Regions from separate parts of the Desulfitobacterium hafniense DCB-2 genome, predicted to be linked through region 3. Evidence: riboswitches for the same ligand, from Rfam matches in the RefSeq annotation. Region 3 holds a riboswitch; each other region holds the start of a gene.
What was found. A riboswitch is a leader RNA that binds a small molecule or an ion and turns the genes downstream of it on or off. The one in region 3 is predicted to bind cobalamin.
Positions count from the first base shown of each region.

Region 1 (4,179 bases), 1.2 Mb from region 3:
GTTTGGCTAAAGTGGTTTTTCCGGCTCCATTGGAGCCTGCCAAAGCCACAAATTCTCCCTTTTCAATGGTCAGATCAATCCCCTGTACGCCTATTTGTCCCGATTCAAATCGGTGCACAAGCTGCGTAATTTGAATCAAGGCTGAATTCAGTGAGCTCTTCTCTGCTTCCTTTTCTTGATGGACTTTGCCTCTTGCCGGCGGCTCACTCGGCGGGACCACTCTGTTTTGTAGGCTGGGCCGCCCTATTAAATTGCGGATCAGGGATTCCGCCTCGGCAACATCCAAAGGAATGTCCTGGCCTTCAATCCATCCTCTTTGCCAAAAACTCCAGCCTAATAAGCTGACTGGCAAGGGCTTGATCCCGAATTCCTGCAAAAGAGGGATATTGCGGAAAAGCTGTTCCGGTATCCCTTGCCAGGCAACTTTCCCGTGCTTAAGTACGATAACTTCGTGGGCTCTATGCAGAATTTCTTCACTGGAGTGCTCGACGACAAGAATCGTCCGCTCTTTTTCACGACAGAGATCATCCAAGGTGCGATAGACCTGGAACCGTCCTTCCGGATCCAGTTCAGAAGCCGGTTCATCCATGACCAATAGTTCCGGTTCCAGGGCCAGCACTCCGGCGATCACCAGCCGTTGTTTTTCCCCGCCGGACAGCTCCGCTGTAGAGCGCTGATCATAGCCATTCAGCCGGACTTTGGCCAAGGCCTGGGCAACCCTTCGGTGAATTTCCTGCAGGGGTACACCGAAATTACGAGGGCCAAAAGCCACATCCTCCCCCACTGTTCGCCCGACGATCTGACTTTCTGCATCCTGAAGTACAAGCCCTACTTGCTTAGCCAGGTCCTGCACCCGGACCTCACGTGTCTCTTCCCCCCCAATCCTGACCTCTCCCTGCAGCTCTCCTTGCAGAAACTGGGGAATCAAACCATTCAGACACAAGCTTAAGGTTGTTTTACCTGCTCCCGTGGGACCCATCAAAGCGATGAATTTTCCTTTGGCCACTGCCAGGCTGACTTGTTTTAAACTCTCCTCTTCAGCTCTTGGATAACGATAAGAAACATCTCTTAATTCAATCACTGTCTCCACCCCAGCACTCCTCTAGATCAACCGGCTTCCTTTAAGCGCTTTATAGGCTAAGGCCGATACGGCAACATTTAAGACCGACCCTAATAACAGAAAGGGCATTAACCCTAAGACTGCACCCATACCACCGATGGGGAATACGGAAAAGGCCGCCACCACACCATTGAGGAGGGAGGTAATAATCACGGCAGGAATCAAACCGATTTTCTTATTGACCAGGCGATAAATCAAGGCAAAGACAGCCATTTCTATGGCGATCACCAAATGCATAGGAATTCCCAGGGGAAAACCGACCACCGCCGAGGTGAGCAGATGACCTATGGCAATAACAATACAGCCTTCTATGCTGCCAAAAGCCAAAGCGCTGAAAAAACCCGGAGCAGAATCCAGGGCCACTGTCCCCAGCGGGCTGGGAATTTTAATCAAGGCACCTACCGCACTCAAGGCAAGAAAGACTGCCATGATGGCAATCCGTCGGATATTCTGAGCTGATTTGGGAATCGTTGTTTTCTTTGCAGGTTCAATCATTGTTATTCTCTCCTTCATTTCATTTCATTTTTTCTTTTCATTTAACTTGATAACCTGAATCTTTCCGCTAACCTTTCTCTTGGATTCTAATCTTCATTTTCTGTTAGGAGACCTCCACCTCCATCCTCCTCCAGCCTGCCGATTTTATGGATGGGTAGCTTGCCGAAATCCCCTAATTCAATATCCTCAGCGGCCGTAAAAATGAGACAAGTTGAAGGCCCTGCCGATTTATTGATATCAAGTCTGCATTGGGAATCTTCTCCAAATCGGGCACCGACAGCTTGGGCAAGGGCTTCGGCTTCACCCCGTATCCCTTGGGAGCCTACGGGAATAATGTCATACACCCCAGGAATATTAAGCAATTGAATAAGATGTATCCCCTGCAGAATATCCGGATCTTCCGGGTCAGCCGCCTCAGTTCCCACTTTGGGGAGCCCCAGACAAAACAGGCTGTTGCCCGGCCTGGCTCTGCCAATGCGAAGTTTATCCTGATCGCAAAGCCCTATGACCGTGATGCCTAAGCCGGTTTGTTCTGTGGGCATATTCTTTTCCGTGCTGACGGCCGCAGGCAGGGAGAGCAGGTTCATAGCCTTCAGCTCTTCTCTCACCCCCTTCATTATTTCTTCCCCTGCGGGCAGGGGCTCATTGGCAATGGCAATGCTGAGCATCTGGGGAACCGCTCCCACCGCCAGCACTTCCAACAAAGCGACCCGGGCCGTCATCCTGCCGGTTACCCTCCAGGGAACTTTGACTGCATCCAGCTCTTTCTCACCAATAGCACCGCATGAATCGCAGGCTGCGACAAGATATTGAGCATCATTCAGGGCAACCACCTCAACATCTCTTCCCTGATATCCCAAGGCCCTCAACTCTCCTCTCCAATAATTTTTATAAAAATAAAAAGTCCATAGCCACCTCGCTTCTCCTTGCAGACAAAGCAAAATGACCATGAACTTTACCAAACTTCATGTGTCCCCGGATCCAGGCAGGTCTCCTGACTTCGAGTCATTGTCTCCTTGCTGCCTTCCCAGTTACCCAGTGGCATTCAGCGCTGAGACTCCTCTTTACAGTGGCGGGTCCGTCCGGGAATTGCACCCGGTTCCCTATTCTCCCTTCTTGGCGAAGGGCACCTGAAATCCTTAAATTGTTAAGACCTACTAAATTCAGTTTAGCCAAAACCAGAATAATGTCAAGTCAAAAATTCGTCCTATTGCCAAAGTAAGGGGGTGTTCTATCTTCTAAACCAATCAGGCCGGAGGATTGTTCCTATTGAAACAATCCTCCGGCCTGATCCATCTGCTTTTGAAATTTATAATTTATAGGCCTGCTTGCTCCCGCAGGGCAGCGGCTTTATCGGTCTTTTCCCATGGCAGGTCCAGATCAGTGCGGCCAAAGTGTCCGTAAGCAGCCGTTTGGCGGTAGATGGGACGGCGCAGATTCAGAGTCTTAATGATCCCTGCCGGACGGAGGTCAAAATTATTTTTGACCAGTTCGCCGATTTTTTCCTCGTCAATTTTGGCGGTTCCGAAGGTTTCCACCAGGACGGATACGGGCTGGGCTACCCCGATGGCATAAGCCAGCTGGATTTCACAGCGCTCAGCTAAACCGGCAGCCACCACGTTTTTAGCTACATAACGGGCGGCATAGGCGGCGGAACGGTCCACCTTTGTGGGGTCCTTACCGGAGAAGGCTCCTCCGCCATGGCGGGCCATCCCGCCATAAGTATCGACGATAATCTTGCGACCGGTTAAGCCGGCATCCCCTTGGGGACCGCCGATGACAAAACGGCCTGTGGGGTTAATAAAATAACGGGTGCTCTCATCCAGCAATTCCGATGGGACCACGGGAAATACCACATGCTCCAGGAGATCCCGGCGAATCCGCTCCTGAGTTGCTTCCGGATGATGCTGAGTGGAGATCACGATGGTATCGATACGGACAGGGCGATTATCCTCATACTCTACCGTCACCTGAGTCTTGCCGTCGGGACGGAGGTAATCCAGGATATCCGACTTGCGGACTTCACTGAGGCGGCGGGCCAGACGGTGGGCCAGATCAATGGCCAGGGGCATATAGCTTTCCGTTTCGTTGGTGGCGTAGCCGAACATCATCCCTTGGTCGCCGGCGCCAATGGCTTCGATTTCTTCCTCGCTCATCTCCCCGTTTTTAGCTTCCAGAGCTCTATCCACTCCCAAAGCAATGTCGGCGGATTGCTCCCCGATGGAGGTGAGCACGGCACAGGTATCGGCATCAAAGCCATATTTGGCCCGGGTATAGCCGATTTCACGGATGGTTTGTCTTACTGTGCTGGGAATATCCACATAACAATTAGTCGTAATTTCACCGCTGACTAACACCAGGCCGGTGGTCACCGAGGTCTCACAAGCGACCCGGGCATTGGGATCTTTAGCGAAGATAGCATCTAAGATGGCATCGGAAATCTGGTCGCAGATTTTATCGGGATGTCCTTCTGTGACCGATTCGGAGGTAAACAGTTTTTTTGCCAATGAAGTCACTCCTTTTCACTAAGGCGCTCAGCAATCTCCTGAACCAGCCGCCGAGCT
Region 1 covers NC_011830.1:4,122,652-4,126,830, forward strand. The annotation lists gene DHAF_RS19415 (ABC transporter ATP-binding protein) at 1-1,090, opposite strand, end outside; gene DHAF_RS19420 (ECF transporter S component) at 1,103-1,615, opposite strand; gene DHAF_RS19425 (AIR synthase related protein) at 1,702-2,475, opposite strand; cobalamin riboswitch at 2,583-2,764, opposite strand; gene metK (methionine adenosyltransferase) at 2,932-4,122, opposite strand; gene coaBC (bifunctional phosphopantothenoylcysteine decarboxylase/phosphopantothenate--cysteine ligase CoaBC) at 4,128-4,179, opposite strand, start outside.
Region 1: it holds a riboswitch for cobalamin, as region 3 does, so the genes downstream of both, DHAF_RS19425 (AIR synthase related protein) here and DHAF_RS00190 (ABC transporter substrate-binding protein) in region 3, are expected to answer to the same signal.

Region 2 (4,179 bases), 2.6 Mb from region 3:
TCCACAGTGGATGAAATCCGCAGTGAAAAAGGTAAATCCGTCGATGCCTTATTCCGGGAGGTGTTCAAATGCTAAGTAAGTTGATGAAATATGAGTTGAAAGCCACAGGAAGAGTTTTCCTGCCCTTATACCTGGCTTTATTGGTTTTCGCCCTGATTAACCGCTTCATGCTGGGAGTAAGTTCCAGCCACCACTGGCAGGCTCCGGCGGTCATCAGTATGGCTGTTTATATTTTTATCATGGCCGGTATCTTTGTTATGACCTTGATTATGACGATTCAGCGTTTCTATAAGAATCTTCTCTCTGAAGAAGGCTACCTGATGTTCACTCTCCCTGTCAAACCCTGGCAGCACATTGTCTGTAAGATGCTGATCTCCATGTTTTGGTTAGTGATCAGTTTCTTCGTGGCCATGCTCTCCATCATCCTCATCGCTTTAAAAGCAGGGGACTGGGAGCACATTATGAGGGAGCTGACCCAATTCTCTGGCACACTATGGGGTTATCTGGGCACATCGATTTATTTGTATTCCCTCGAGGCTGTGATCGGCATCTTCCTCATTCTGGCATCGGCCATTTTAATCCTCTACGCCTCGATTGCTGTTGGCCACCTGTTTAATCAGCACCGTATTCTGGCCTCCTTTGCCGCCTTTATCGGACTCAATACCTTAACCCAAATGATCAGCATGGGGATTGGTTTTATAATAGGGCATGGCAATGCCTGGAATATTACCCCGGGGAATTTTCTCACTATGCACACGGAGATCCACCTTTTCATTGCCTTCATACTGATTGAGTCGGCACTGATCACGGCTGCTTACTTCGCCATCACCAATACTATTTTGAAGAAGCGTTTGAATCTCGAGTGATCTTTGGGTTGTTAATTGTCATAATATATGTTATAAACAATATAAGTGAATTAAATATTCAGTTTTTAGGTGCCTCTGATTTATCGGAGGATAATAGGGAACCAGGTGAAATTCCTGGACGGTCGCGCCACTGTATGCGGAGAGCTTCTTTTATAACCACTGGTTTTATCCGGGAAGGAGAAAGAAAGCAAAGACCCGCAAGTCAGGAAACCTGCCTAATACTGGTTGTCTACGCCTTTCGCGGAAAAAGGGATATGACGGTTGCACTTGTGCTTTAACCCATTTTCTTAGCGAAAATGGGTTTTGTTTGCTTTAAAACCGAATACATAGCTTAAGGTGCCCATAGGGAGAATAGGGAAACCGGTATAAGTCCGGTGCGGATCCGCCGCTGTAATCGGAGACGAATCCCCAGAATGTCACTGTCTTTTTTAGAGATGGGAAGGCGTGGGAGGAGGATGACACGAGAGCCAGAAGACCTGCCTTTTAGAAAGCTGATTAAGTACACTAGTAAGGCTTTTTTAGGCTTGTTCAAGGTAAGTTCTCCCTGCATCATTGCAGGGAGATTTATTATTGGGGAGACTCTTTCGCCATAAGGAGGTGAAAATGGATAGCGAAATATCCATATTCCAGTTGATATAACATGCTATTAAAATCAAGAATAAAAGGAGAAGGCCATATGAGAAAAATAGTATTATTGCTGTTGCTCGCCGGACTAATGCTGATGGTGGGCTGTTCTGCTTCTAACGGCGGAAAAAATATCACAGAAAATGTCGCGAAAGATGAAATTACTATTTCGGCCGGGGTCAATTTGGTGGCCGGTGGTTTTGACCCGACCACAGGCTATGGCGTATGGGCACCGGATATATTTCACAGTCACTTATTGCAAGTAAAAGAAAACAACCAATTGGTCAATGATTTAGCCACCTCTTATGATATCAGTGCAGATGGATTAACGTACACCTTTAAAATCCGCAATGATGCAAAATTTGCGGATGGCCATTCCTTAACTTCGGAAGATGTGGCCTTTACTTTTGAAACAACCAAAAGCAAAGCTTCCGCCGCGGATCTGACCATGCTGGATTCAGTTGAAGCTTTAGACGAAAGTACTGTTGTTTTCCGCTTAAAAGCCCCCTGGTCTACGTTTGTCTTTAATCTAAGCGAGGTGGGAATTGTCCCCAAGCATCTCTATAATGAAAACTATGGGGATCATCCGATGGGCTCCGGTGCCTGGAAAGTTGCCGAATTTGCAGTTGATCAGAAGTTGATCCTGGTACCGAATGAACATTATTACGGCCCAATACCGAAGTTTAAGAAAGTAACCATCTTAAAATTGGATGAAGATGCGGCTCTGGCGGCAGCGAAATCAGGGCAGTTGGACTTGGTGCTTGTCGAATCTGAATTTGCCAGCACGCCGGTTGACGGAATGAAACTATATAGAATGTCCGCCATGGATGCTTTTACCATTAACCTGCCAACGATTCCGGAAACGACCGACCCTTCAGGGCAAAAAGTAGGCAATAATGTCACAAGTGATCCGGCGATTCGCAAAGCCTTGAACATTGGGATAAACCGGCAGCTCATTACCCAAAACGCTTTGAACGGATTTGGGCAAGTTACTTATGGAGCGGCGAAGGAACTTCCCTGGAGTAATGGCGACATGTTTAAAGACAACCAGGTTGAAGAAGCGAAAAAGATCTTGGAAGATGCAGGATGGAAAGATACTGACGGGGACGGCATCCGGGAGAAAAATAATATTAAGGCGGAAATCGTGATAACAGGACGAAGCAATGATCTGGCGCGTTATAATACGGTCGTTGCTCTGGCAGAAGATGTGAAAAAGCTGGGAATACAGATTATCCCCAAATCCGCACCTTGGTCGGAATGCCGGGAAGCGAGGAATTTACCGACTTGCTGGGTCTTTGGTCAGCCTAATCCCATAGAATTCTATCGTTATTATGATTCTTCGCAAATTGGTGTAGCGGTTATCGGCAACCCGGCTTCTTATACCAATCCGGAGGTTGATGCGGTTATCCAAAAAGCCCTTGCAGCAACGAACTCTGACGAGGCAAATAAATACTGGCAGGAAGGCCAGGCTCTTGCGCAAAAGGATATTCCGTACTTGTGGATCGTTCGTCCGGAAGTCACTTATCTTGTCAAAGAAGGGCTGAAGATCCCCTCTTTGCAGAAATTGCCAACCCGGGGGCAGGGGATTTCCATTGTAGAAAATATGAATGAGTGGTCCTGGTAGTATGAGTACCACGGTATATAAAGGATTGGGGCGCTATTTCAGCAGTACTTTAGTACGGATGCTGACTCTGCTTGGGGCCGTGAGTCTAATCAGCTTCATGCTTATTGCGCTGTCGCCGATTGATCCGATCGACGCTTATTTGGGTGATGCCCACGTCTCCGAAGAGCAAAGGGCGAATATCGCTGAACATTGGGGTCTTAACAAATCGCCTGTAGAGCGCTATGGCATCTGGATAACCCATGTCCTTCAGGGTGACATGGGCGAATCTATCACTTATCGCCAGCCTGTCGCGAAGGTTATCGGCGAGCGTTTCCGGGCGTCGCTGGCCTTGATGGGAGTAGCCTGGGTGTTGTCCGGGGTGCTGGGGTTTACTTTGGGCATTATCGCTGCCGTGAATAAGGGGAAGTGGATTGACCGCTTTATTAAAACGTTTTGTTTGATATTGGCATCCACACCGCTTTTTTGGCTGGGCTTACTCTTTTTAATGGTTTTTGCTGTCTATTTACAGTGGTTTCCCTTAGGATTGGCAGCCCCCATCAATAAATTGGCCCATGAGGTTACTCTAGGTGATAAAATTTATCATCTGATTCTACCTGCCTTAACCTTGAGCATTACCGGTGTAGCCGGCATTGCCCTTCATACCCGTCAGAAGTTCATTGACGTACTTAAGAGTGAATATGTCCTTTTTGCTAAAGCCCGGGGGGAAAAACCCCGGGAGATTATTCGGCGTCACGGATTGCGCAATATCGCCTTGCCCGGCATAACGCTGCAATTCGCTTCGGTCAGTGAACTGTTTGGCGGGTCGGTGCTGGCGGAGAAGGTTTTTTCTTATCCTGGTCTGGGAAACGCGGCTACCCATGCCGGATTGAAAGGAGATGCTCCTTTGCTGCTGGGTATTGCCTTATTTAGTGTGCTTTTTGTATTTACGGGAAATTTCCTGGCCAATGTGATCTATGGGATTGTCGATCCTCAAATCCGGGAAGGAGGCTCGTCATGAATCGCCGTCGAAAAATTATGCTGATTATGGGGAGCGGTCTCTTGGTTTTAGCAGCAATTACCATCGGG
Region 2 covers NC_011830.1:2,752,799-2,756,977, forward strand. The annotation lists gene DHAF_RS12630 (ABC transporter ATP-binding protein) at 1-75, shown strand, start outside; gene DHAF_RS12635 (hypothetical protein) at 69-866, shown strand; cobalamin riboswitch at 917-1,099, shown strand; cobalamin riboswitch at 1,184-1,364, shown strand; gene DHAF_RS12640 (ABC transporter substrate-binding protein) at 1,543-3,114, shown strand; gene DHAF_RS12645 (ABC transporter permease) at 3,116-4,111, shown strand; gene DHAF_RS12650 (ABC transporter permease) at 4,108-4,179, shown strand, end outside.
Region 2: it holds a riboswitch for cobalamin, as region 3 does, so the genes downstream of both, DHAF_RS12640 (ABC transporter substrate-binding protein) here and DHAF_RS00190 (ABC transporter substrate-binding protein) in region 3, are expected to answer to the same signal.

Region 3 (4,179 bases):
GGTGATGGTTTCGCTTGCCGCCGCTTTCGGTGCCCTGTCCGGTGTGGTGGGAACCGCCGCCAGCTCTGCGGTGCCTAAGTTGCCCACAGGACCGGCCATTGTGGTGTGCGCCAGCCTCCTCGTTGTGCTCAGTGTTCTGTTTGCCCCGGGAAGAGGTATTCTGCACAGGGTGTACCGGCACAGGAAGAATAAGCTGATGCTGAAACTGGAAGGGAGTGGGCCTGATGTCCCCACAATTTGAAATACAACTGATTGCCGTCATTGTGGCGGTGGCCTGCGCCCTGCCCGGTGTCTTTCTGGTGCTGCGGAAAATGGCCATGATGTCGGATTCCATCACCCATACGATTCTGCTGGGCATTGTGCTGGCCTTCTTTGTCACTCATGATCTTTCTTCCTCCTTTCTGATCGCCGGTGCCGCATTAATGGGGGTCGTCACCGTGTGGCTGACGGAAATGCTGGGGCGTACGCGGCTTTTGGCGGAAGATGCAGCCATCGGTATTGTGTTCCCCTTCCTCTTTTCCATAGCCATTATCTTGATTACGCGCTATGCGGGTTCGGTGCATTTGGACACTGACTCGGTACTGCTGGGAGAGCTGGCCTTTGCTCCCTTTGACCGCATGATCGTGGGGGGAGTGGATCTGGGCGCGAAAGCCATTCATACCACAGGGATTCTTTTGCTTATTAACCTGGCGGTGATCATCATCTTCTTCAAGGAGCTGAAACTTGCCACCTTCGATCCCATGCTGGCCTCTGTGTTGGGTTTTGCGCCGACCCTGGTCCATTACGGTCTGATGACCCTGGTTTCGCTTACCACAGTGGGGGCTTTTCAGGCGGTGGGCTCCATTTTGGTGGTAGCGTTTATGATTGGCCCGCCGGTCACGGCCTATCTGCTTACCGATGATTTAAAGCGGATGTTGATTTTAAGCGGGGTGATCGGGGCCATCAACGGCTTATTAGGCTATCGGGCGGCAGCCCTGCTGGACGTATCCATCGCCGGCTGTATGGCCATGATGACGGGAATTTCTTTCTTGCTGGTCTTTATCTTTGCTCCCGGCCGGGGGCTTGTGAGCACGCTGAGCAGACGCCGCAGTCAAAAAATAGGCTTTGCCAAAATGATACTTTTGCTCCATCTTTATCACCACGAGGAAAGTGAAGCAAACCTTGCTGAGATACAAAGTTATTTGCGCCTGGATGGGGAGCTTACGAAAAATCTGATCGCCCTTTTGCAAAAGGAAGGGTGTATTGAGTTAAACAACAGCGTGATCAAGCTGACTGAACAGGGGCGCCTGACCAGCCTGCGCAGCTATGAGACCTTGCTTTCAGGCTAAGCTGTCAAGAAAAGAGGGATATCCCTGTGAAGGAGGTATCCATTTTTTTTGTTTCAGATTCAGTTATTCTGAAGAAGGTAATTCTGAAGAATTCTAAAGATTCGCTGAAATACATTGTAATTGGGCAAGAAATTTCTTATTCTATCTATAATTTCATATGGGGATGAGTACGATTTTTCAGAGGAAAAACCGTAAGGGAAGTCAGTCAAAGCTGACGCGGTGCCCGCCACTGTAGAAGGGAGTTAACTCACCATAAGGTCACTGGATAGTTATATCCGGGAAGACGGGAGTTAATGAGGAACTTAAGCCAGGAGACCTGCTCATGCCCCGGATTCAAAACAACCTACGGGATGTTAGGGAGGTGGATATCGTGTTCAGAACACTATTATTAAATACAGGATAGAAAGCCCTTCCGTTTGGAAAGGGTTTTTTTGTTTTGGGTCAATGATTTTGGGTCAATGATTCTGAAGAATTCTAAAGATTAGCTGAAAGAAATTGAAATTATACAAGAGTTTTTTTATAGTTAGAGGCAGCTAACTTACTTGAGCATACCTAAATTGCCGGGAGGAAGAGGAGCTTCCCCGCTCATGAGCAAAGGTGCAGGTAAGGGAGTTTAACTATTTTTATGGAGGTAGAAAAGATGAACAAGCCCAAGTTACATTTGCTTCGGAAGCGGTTCGCTCCCCTGCTGATTCTGGTTGTCGTTCTTTTGGTTGGCCTGCCTGGGTGCAGTCCTTCCCCGACGACTTCAAAGGCGCCGGAGGAAGGGAAGAAGGAGGAGCTGGTCCTGGCTGTGGGAATGGCCGATTATGGGATGTTCGATCCCAAAAAGACCTGGGGTGCCATCGGGCAAATCCGCTTAACCCACAGTTCACTGCTTAAAGCCACGAAGGACTTAACTTTTGTCGGCGATCTGGCCAAATCCTTTGAGACGAGTAAAGACGGCTATACCTGGACCTTCAAAATCCGCAATGATGCCAAATTTTCCAACGGCGACCCGGTTACCATAGAGGATGTCCTGTTTACCTATGAAATGCTGAAAGAAGACGGCATCGCCTTTGACCTTTCCTTTGTCGATAAAATGGAGATTAGCGGCAAGGATACCATCGTGTTTACTTTGCAAGAGCCGCGTTCCACATTTGTCAGTCAGCTTTCCGAAATCGGCATTGTGCCCAAACATATTTATGATGACAATTATTCCAAAAACCCCATTGGCTCCGGACCCTATCAGGTAACCCAGTATAATGACGGCGAACAAATCATCATGGACTATAACCCTTATTGGTATGGTGAGGAGCCTCAATTCAAGAAACTCACCTTCCTGCTGCTGGGGGAAGATGCCGCTTTTGCAGCGGCCAAGGCCGGTCAAGTTGATATTTGTTACATTCCTCCCAAATTTGCCGGACAAACCCTGCCGGGAATGACCTTACACGTTCTGGAGAGCGTTGATTCCAGAGGAATTAGTCTTCCTGTCCTGCCCAGCGGCGGAACCGGGTATATCAACGCCAACGAGGTCAAAGTCGGCAATGATATTACCTCTCATTTGGCCATCCGTCAAGCATTGAACATTGGGTTAAGCCGTCAGGGAATTATTGATGTGACCATGGACGGATACGGAAAGGCTGCCTATTCCATTGTGGATGGCACACCCTGGTTTAATGAAAAAACGGTCATTGAGGATGGCCGGGTTGAAGAGGCCAAGCAATTGCTGGCAGATGCCGGGTGGGCCGATACCAACAAGGATGGCATTGTCGAGAAGGATGGGCTGAAGGCCGAATTTGATTTATATTTTCCTTCCAGTGACCAGCTGCGCGGTGACATCGCCCTGGCTGTTGCCGATCAGGCCCTTGGTCTGGGTATTAAGATCAATATCATCGGTGCTACCTGGGATGAAATATTTATCCAGGGCAAGGCCAATGCCTGCCTATGGGGAGGCGGCCGACTTCACCCCCATCAATTGTATACTATGTATTCATCTCAGGTGATCAATACCGGGTACAATAACATGCCTTCTTATATCAATCCCACTTCTGATGACTATATAAAGAAAGCTTTGTACGCCAGCACTCAGGAAGAAGCCAATCAATACTGGAAACTGGCCCAATGGGATGGGAAAACCGGTTTCAGCCCCCTTGGTGACGCTCCCATCGTTTGGCTGGCCCGTGTCGACCATCTGTACCTTGTCAATGATCAGGTGAATATCGGCAACCAACTCATGCATTCCCATGGCTATGAATTTGGACTGTTTGGCAATATCACGGAGTGGTCGATCAACCCTTAAAGCCAATCAAGCTGAACGCTCTATCAGAACAGGTGCGTCTGAAACGCCTGCCCGAAGCATTGGCGTTTTGAACGCACCTGTTTGAATGGGGCCGCTCTATAAACGGGAGGTGCTGTGTTATGTCTCAAAAAATCCTCAGGCGCTTTCTGCGCATGATTACCCTGATGCTGGGCTTATCCATCCTGACCTTCTGGTTAATCCATTTGTCTCCGATTGATCCTGTCAATGCCTATGCGATCAGTGATACCTCTATGTCACAGGAACAGCTGGAAAAGCTGAAGGAATACTGGGGGGTTAACAAATCCCCTGTGGAACAATATTTTTCCTGGGCAGGGGCCTTGCTGCAGGGTGATTTTGGTATGTCCAAGCTGTATAGAGTCCCCGTTATGGACATTATTAAAAGCAGAGCCATGACATCTTTTGCGCTCATGGGAACAGCATGGCTCTTGTCCGGTGTTTTCGGCTATCTGCTGGGAGCGGTGGCCGCCATGAGAAGAGGGAAGCTGCTGGATCGCTTTATTAAATGGTACAGTTATATTCTGGTTTCCATACCCACCTTTTTGCTGGCTT
Region 3 covers NC_011830.1:30,918-35,096, forward strand. The annotation lists gene DHAF_RS00180 (metal ABC transporter permease) at 1-241, shown strand, start outside; gene DHAF_RS00185 (metal ABC transporter permease) at 225-1,328, shown strand; cobalamin riboswitch at 1,477-1,666, shown strand; gene DHAF_RS00190 (ABC transporter substrate-binding protein) at 1,969-3,609, shown strand; gene DHAF_RS00195 (ABC transporter permease) at 3,729-4,179, shown strand, end outside.

Region 4 (4,179 bases), 2.5 Mb from region 3:
ACGCTCCATTGATCACTACGGCCAGAAGCACTAAATTTCTATTATTCTCATAGCTTTCCTCCAGAACCTTGATCTCTCCGTCATATCCTCGGGCCTCTAAAGAAGTATACAGCTCATTAGAGCGTTTATAAGCACGAATGAACAGGACAGATACCAAACTCCCCATTGAGCGATACCCGGTTTTAAGATTGACATAGCCCAGCCGGGAGTTTTGAGCAGTCAGCATGGTGCCAGCAGTCTCTAAAAGCACGAAGATAAAACGATAAATAAGTCCCATCATTTCCACCATAAGTTTGGGCAGCCTGAGCCTCCTCAATACGGACAGCAAATCCACCATGGGAGTGCTTAGGGATAGAAAATAGAGGCAGGATACAGAGCCGAGCACCCGAAAAAAGAGATTAACCCCTTCCCGTATCCCATTTTCTGAAATGCCTACCCAATAGCCTGCTATGGAATAGGCCCATAAAAAGCTGTAAACATCACGAGAAATATTAACGGCAATTGTAAAAATACCGATCATTAAAAACGACATAGGAATGATCATCAATTTTAGCCATACAGAGAGAGGTGCCCCTCCGAAGAATATGGCAACTCCACTCATGAACATAATCACGGCTATAGAAACAAACAATTGATCGGCCCACAGACACACTCCCAGGGTCAAGAAGGCAACGATGAATTTTTGCATAGGATCAATCGTTTTAAGTCGAGAAGCATAGGCATAAGTATCCGTATTCAGCATATCTTTGCAGCCTCCTTTACCCTTTCAGTGTGCACTTATTCATTTGCCGGTTTCCTGTTCCATAGGGTTCCAAGTTGTTTAATCGTGTTTACTCCGGCCCTTATAATAACCTAAGCCAAAACCGATGACTCCCGCTCCCAGGCCTGCTTGAAGGGCAAAGAGCAGGCTCTCGATTTCCCCGCTGGCCGGCTCAAAGAAGGGGGAAAACCAAGGCTCATAATCCTCCTGAATATTCAGGATCTCTTCCTCGGCCAAACCATCCGCCCCGCCGAATTCAGCGTCCTGGACAAGAACTAAGGGAATAACGGTTATAGCCACTACAAGCAGGAATAACAACACATTAACCTTAAAAGTGGATCGTTTTGTTTGTTCTACACCTGAATTAGCCATTGTTATACCTCCTTTGTTAACAGCTTGAGATCTTGCAGCTCACTTTTTCCATAGCTGGCCAGTGCGTTGAAGATGATGACAGTCAGAATCCCCTCACTGATCGCTAAGGGTATCTGAGTCACAGCAAAGATACTGGCAAATTTAGTAAGAGAAGCAGCAAAACCGCCCACTTCCGAAGGGAAGGCAAGGGCCAATTGAATGGAAGTCATGACATAGGTGGCCAAATCGCCTAAGGACGCGGCCAGAAATACACCTAACCATTGTGGTCCTTTAAATTTTTGTACCAGTTTATACACGCCAAAGGCTACAAAGGGACCAACCACTGCCATAGAAAAGGTATTGGCGCCTAAGGTGGTCAATCCGCCGTGGGCCAGCAGCAAGGCCTGAAACAAAAGGACAATAACGCCGATAACTGCCATAGCTGTGGGGCCAAATAGGATGGCACCAAAGCCTACTCCGGTTGGATGGGAACAGCTCCCGGTAACCGAGGGTAATTTAAGAGCAGAAAGCACAAAAACAAAAGCCCCGGCCATAGCTAAAAGAATCTTCAAGCGTGGATTAAGAGAAATGGTTTTCTTAATCGAAAAGATACCCAACACGACAAAGGGTATTGCTAAAGCTCCCCAGGCAATGGCCCACCCCGGCTGTAAAAAACCTTCCATAATATGCATAGCCGATGCTTTATAAGGAATAAAAAACATCATCAAGACTAAACCAATAAAGAGCTGTATACGTTTGTTCATACTCCCCACTCCTTAATTTTTGATACGAACAATCATCTGTAGAATAAACTCAATAATACCTATCGAAAAAGCGTTTTCGCCGCAAGAAAAATAACCCTTCCTTACGGAAGGGTTTGCTATCCTGTATCAGATAAAACTATCTTGAACACCGATATCCACCTCCCTAACATCCCGTAGGTTCCTTGAATCGAGAATATGAGCAGGTTTCCTGGCTCAAGTTCATCATTAACCTACGTCTTCCCAGACAGTAATCCAGTGACATCATTGTAGGTTAACTCCCTTTTACAGTGGCGGGCACCGCGTCAGCTTCAACTGACTTCCCTTATGATTCCTCTTGCGAAGAATCAACTCAATTCTCAATATTTAATTTCAAGAACATTATAGCAATTTTTCAGCCAAATTGTATATAATTATATTAGAAATAAATACTTATTTTATTTAAGGTTGGGAGCATTTTAAAAACGTTCAAAATGGTGATATTAATCCCGAGGATTTTAATCAATGAAAATTAAGCTAAGGAGAAAACCATGCAAAACGATATTCAAGAGTTCTTAGACCAGGAGATCTGGGCAGTAGTCGGAGTCTCTAAAGATCCGACCAAATTTGGCACAAAGGTCTACCATAAACTCAAACAATGCGGCTATACGGTGTATCCCATTAATCCCAAACTCTCTGAGCTGGACGGAGAGCCTTGTTTCCCCTCTTTAAGCGCCTTGCCCGTTCGCCCTGATGTGGTCAGCCTCATCGTCCCTCCTCAGATATCGGAACAAATTATTGACCAATGTGCCCAATTAGGTATCAAAAGGGTCTGGATGCAGCCTGGCGCCGAAAGCGATGAAGCCTTGATGAAAGGGCGCGCAAACCAAATGCAGCTGATTGCTCATGAATGCGTACTGGTTGAAGCCCGGTCCCGCCGCTAAACCTGAAAAAAGGCAAATCCTGAAAATAAGCAGCAAAAAACCGTACTGGCATCAGTACGGTTCGTTTTAACTATGGAGCGGGTGATGGGAATCGAACCCACGTAGCTAGCTTGGAAGGCTAGTGCTCTACCATTGAGCTACACCCGCAGGTGTGGTAGCAGGGGAGAGATTTGAACTCTCGAATGAGCGGGTATGAACCACTTGCCTTAGACCACTTGGCTACCCTGCCATGGCTCCCCGAGCAGGACTCGAACCTGCAACCTACCGGTTAACAGCCGGTTGCTCCACCATTGAGCTATCGAGGAATATTGATTTATTACTGGCGGAGAAGGAGGGATTCGAACCCTCGCAGCAGTTACCCACTCTAACGGTTTAGCAAACCGTCCTCTTCAGCCACTTGAGTACTTCTCCGTAACCCTGCTTTTTGGTGCGGAAGATGGGACTTGAACCCATACGGTGTTACCCACACGCCCCTCAAACGTGCGCGTCTGCCAGTTCCGCCACTCCCGCATTGTTTATGGAGCCGTTAACCGGATTTGAACCGGTGACCTCATCCTTACCAAGGATGCGCTCTACCAACTGAGCTATAACGGCATCGAGGATCTCTTCTGATTTAAATGGTGCGCTCGAAGGGATTCGAACCCCTGGCCTTCTGATTCGTAGTCAGACGCTCTATCCAGCTGAGCTACGAGCGCATTGTTTGGAGCGGGTGACGAGATTCGAACTCGCGACTTTCACCTTGGCAAGGTGACACTCTACCACTGAGTTACACCCGCATGTCCCTGACATGCTCTAAAGAAAATGGTGAGCCATCCGCGACTCGAACGCGGGACACCCTGATTAAAAGTCAGGTGCTCTACCGACTGAGCTAATGGCTCATAAATGGCAGGGATGGCAGGATTCGAACCTACGAATGCCAGAGTCAAAGTCTGGTGCCTTACCGCTTGGCGACATCCCTATTTTCTATTTAAATCAACTGCTGCTGATTTAAAGCTTGGTTGCGGAGGCCGGATTTGAACCGACGACCTTCGGGTTATGAGCCCGACGAGCTACCACTGCTCCACTCCGCGATGTTTAGTGGTGGGTAGAGATGGATTCGAACCACCGTACCTTTCGGAACAGATTTACAGTCTGCCGCCTTTAACCACTCGGCCATCTACCCACATGTGTTGTGCTATAAAGTTGAAATGGCGACCCCGATCGGACTTGAACCGACGATCTCCTGCGTGACAGGCAGGCATGTTAACCACTACACCACGGGGCCTTATTTTGGTGGGCGATGACAGGATCGAACTGCCGACATCCTGCTTGTAAGGCAGGCGCTCTCCCAGCTGAGCTAATCGCCCGGATTTTGGTGACCCATACGGGATTCGAACCCGTGTTA
Region 4 covers NC_011830.1:2,800,671-2,804,849, reverse strand. The annotation lists gene cbiQ (cobalt ECF transporter T component CbiQ) at 1-742, opposite strand, end outside; gene DHAF_RS13045 (energy-coupling factor ABC transporter substrate-binding protein) at 821-1,132, opposite strand; gene DHAF_RS13040 (energy-coupling factor ABC transporter permease) at 1,135-1,875, opposite strand; cobalamin riboswitch at 2,056-2,243, opposite strand; gene DHAF_RS13035 (CoA-binding protein) at 2,403-2,795, shown strand; tRNA gene DHAF_RS13030 (tRNA-Gly) at 2,869-2,942, opposite strand; tRNA gene DHAF_RS13025 (tRNA-Ile) at 2,948-3,024, opposite strand; tRNA gene DHAF_RS13020 (tRNA-Asn) at 3,026-3,100, opposite strand; tRNA gene DHAF_RS13015 (tRNA-Ser) at 3,116-3,206, opposite strand; tRNA gene DHAF_RS13010 (tRNA-Leu) at 3,221-3,305, opposite strand; tRNA gene DHAF_RS13005 (tRNA-Thr) at 3,314-3,389, opposite strand; tRNA gene DHAF_RS13000 (tRNA-Arg) at 3,414-3,490, opposite strand; tRNA gene DHAF_RS12995 (tRNA-Gly) at 3,497-3,571, opposite strand; tRNA gene DHAF_RS12990 (tRNA-Lys) at 3,598-3,673, opposite strand; tRNA gene DHAF_RS12985 (tRNA-Gln) at 3,679-3,753, opposite strand; tRNA gene DHAF_RS12980 (tRNA-Met) at 3,791-3,865, opposite strand; tRNA gene DHAF_RS12975 (tRNA-Tyr) at 3,874-3,957, opposite strand; tRNA gene DHAF_RS12970 (tRNA-Asp) at 3,984-4,059, opposite strand; tRNA gene DHAF_RS12965 (tRNA-Val) at 4,066-4,141, opposite strand; tRNA gene DHAF_RS12960 (tRNA-Glu) at 4,148-4,179, opposite strand, start outside.
Region 4: it holds a riboswitch for cobalamin, as region 3 does, so the genes downstream of both, DHAF_RS13040 (energy-coupling factor ABC transporter permease) here and DHAF_RS00190 (ABC transporter substrate-binding protein) in region 3, are expected to answer to the same signal.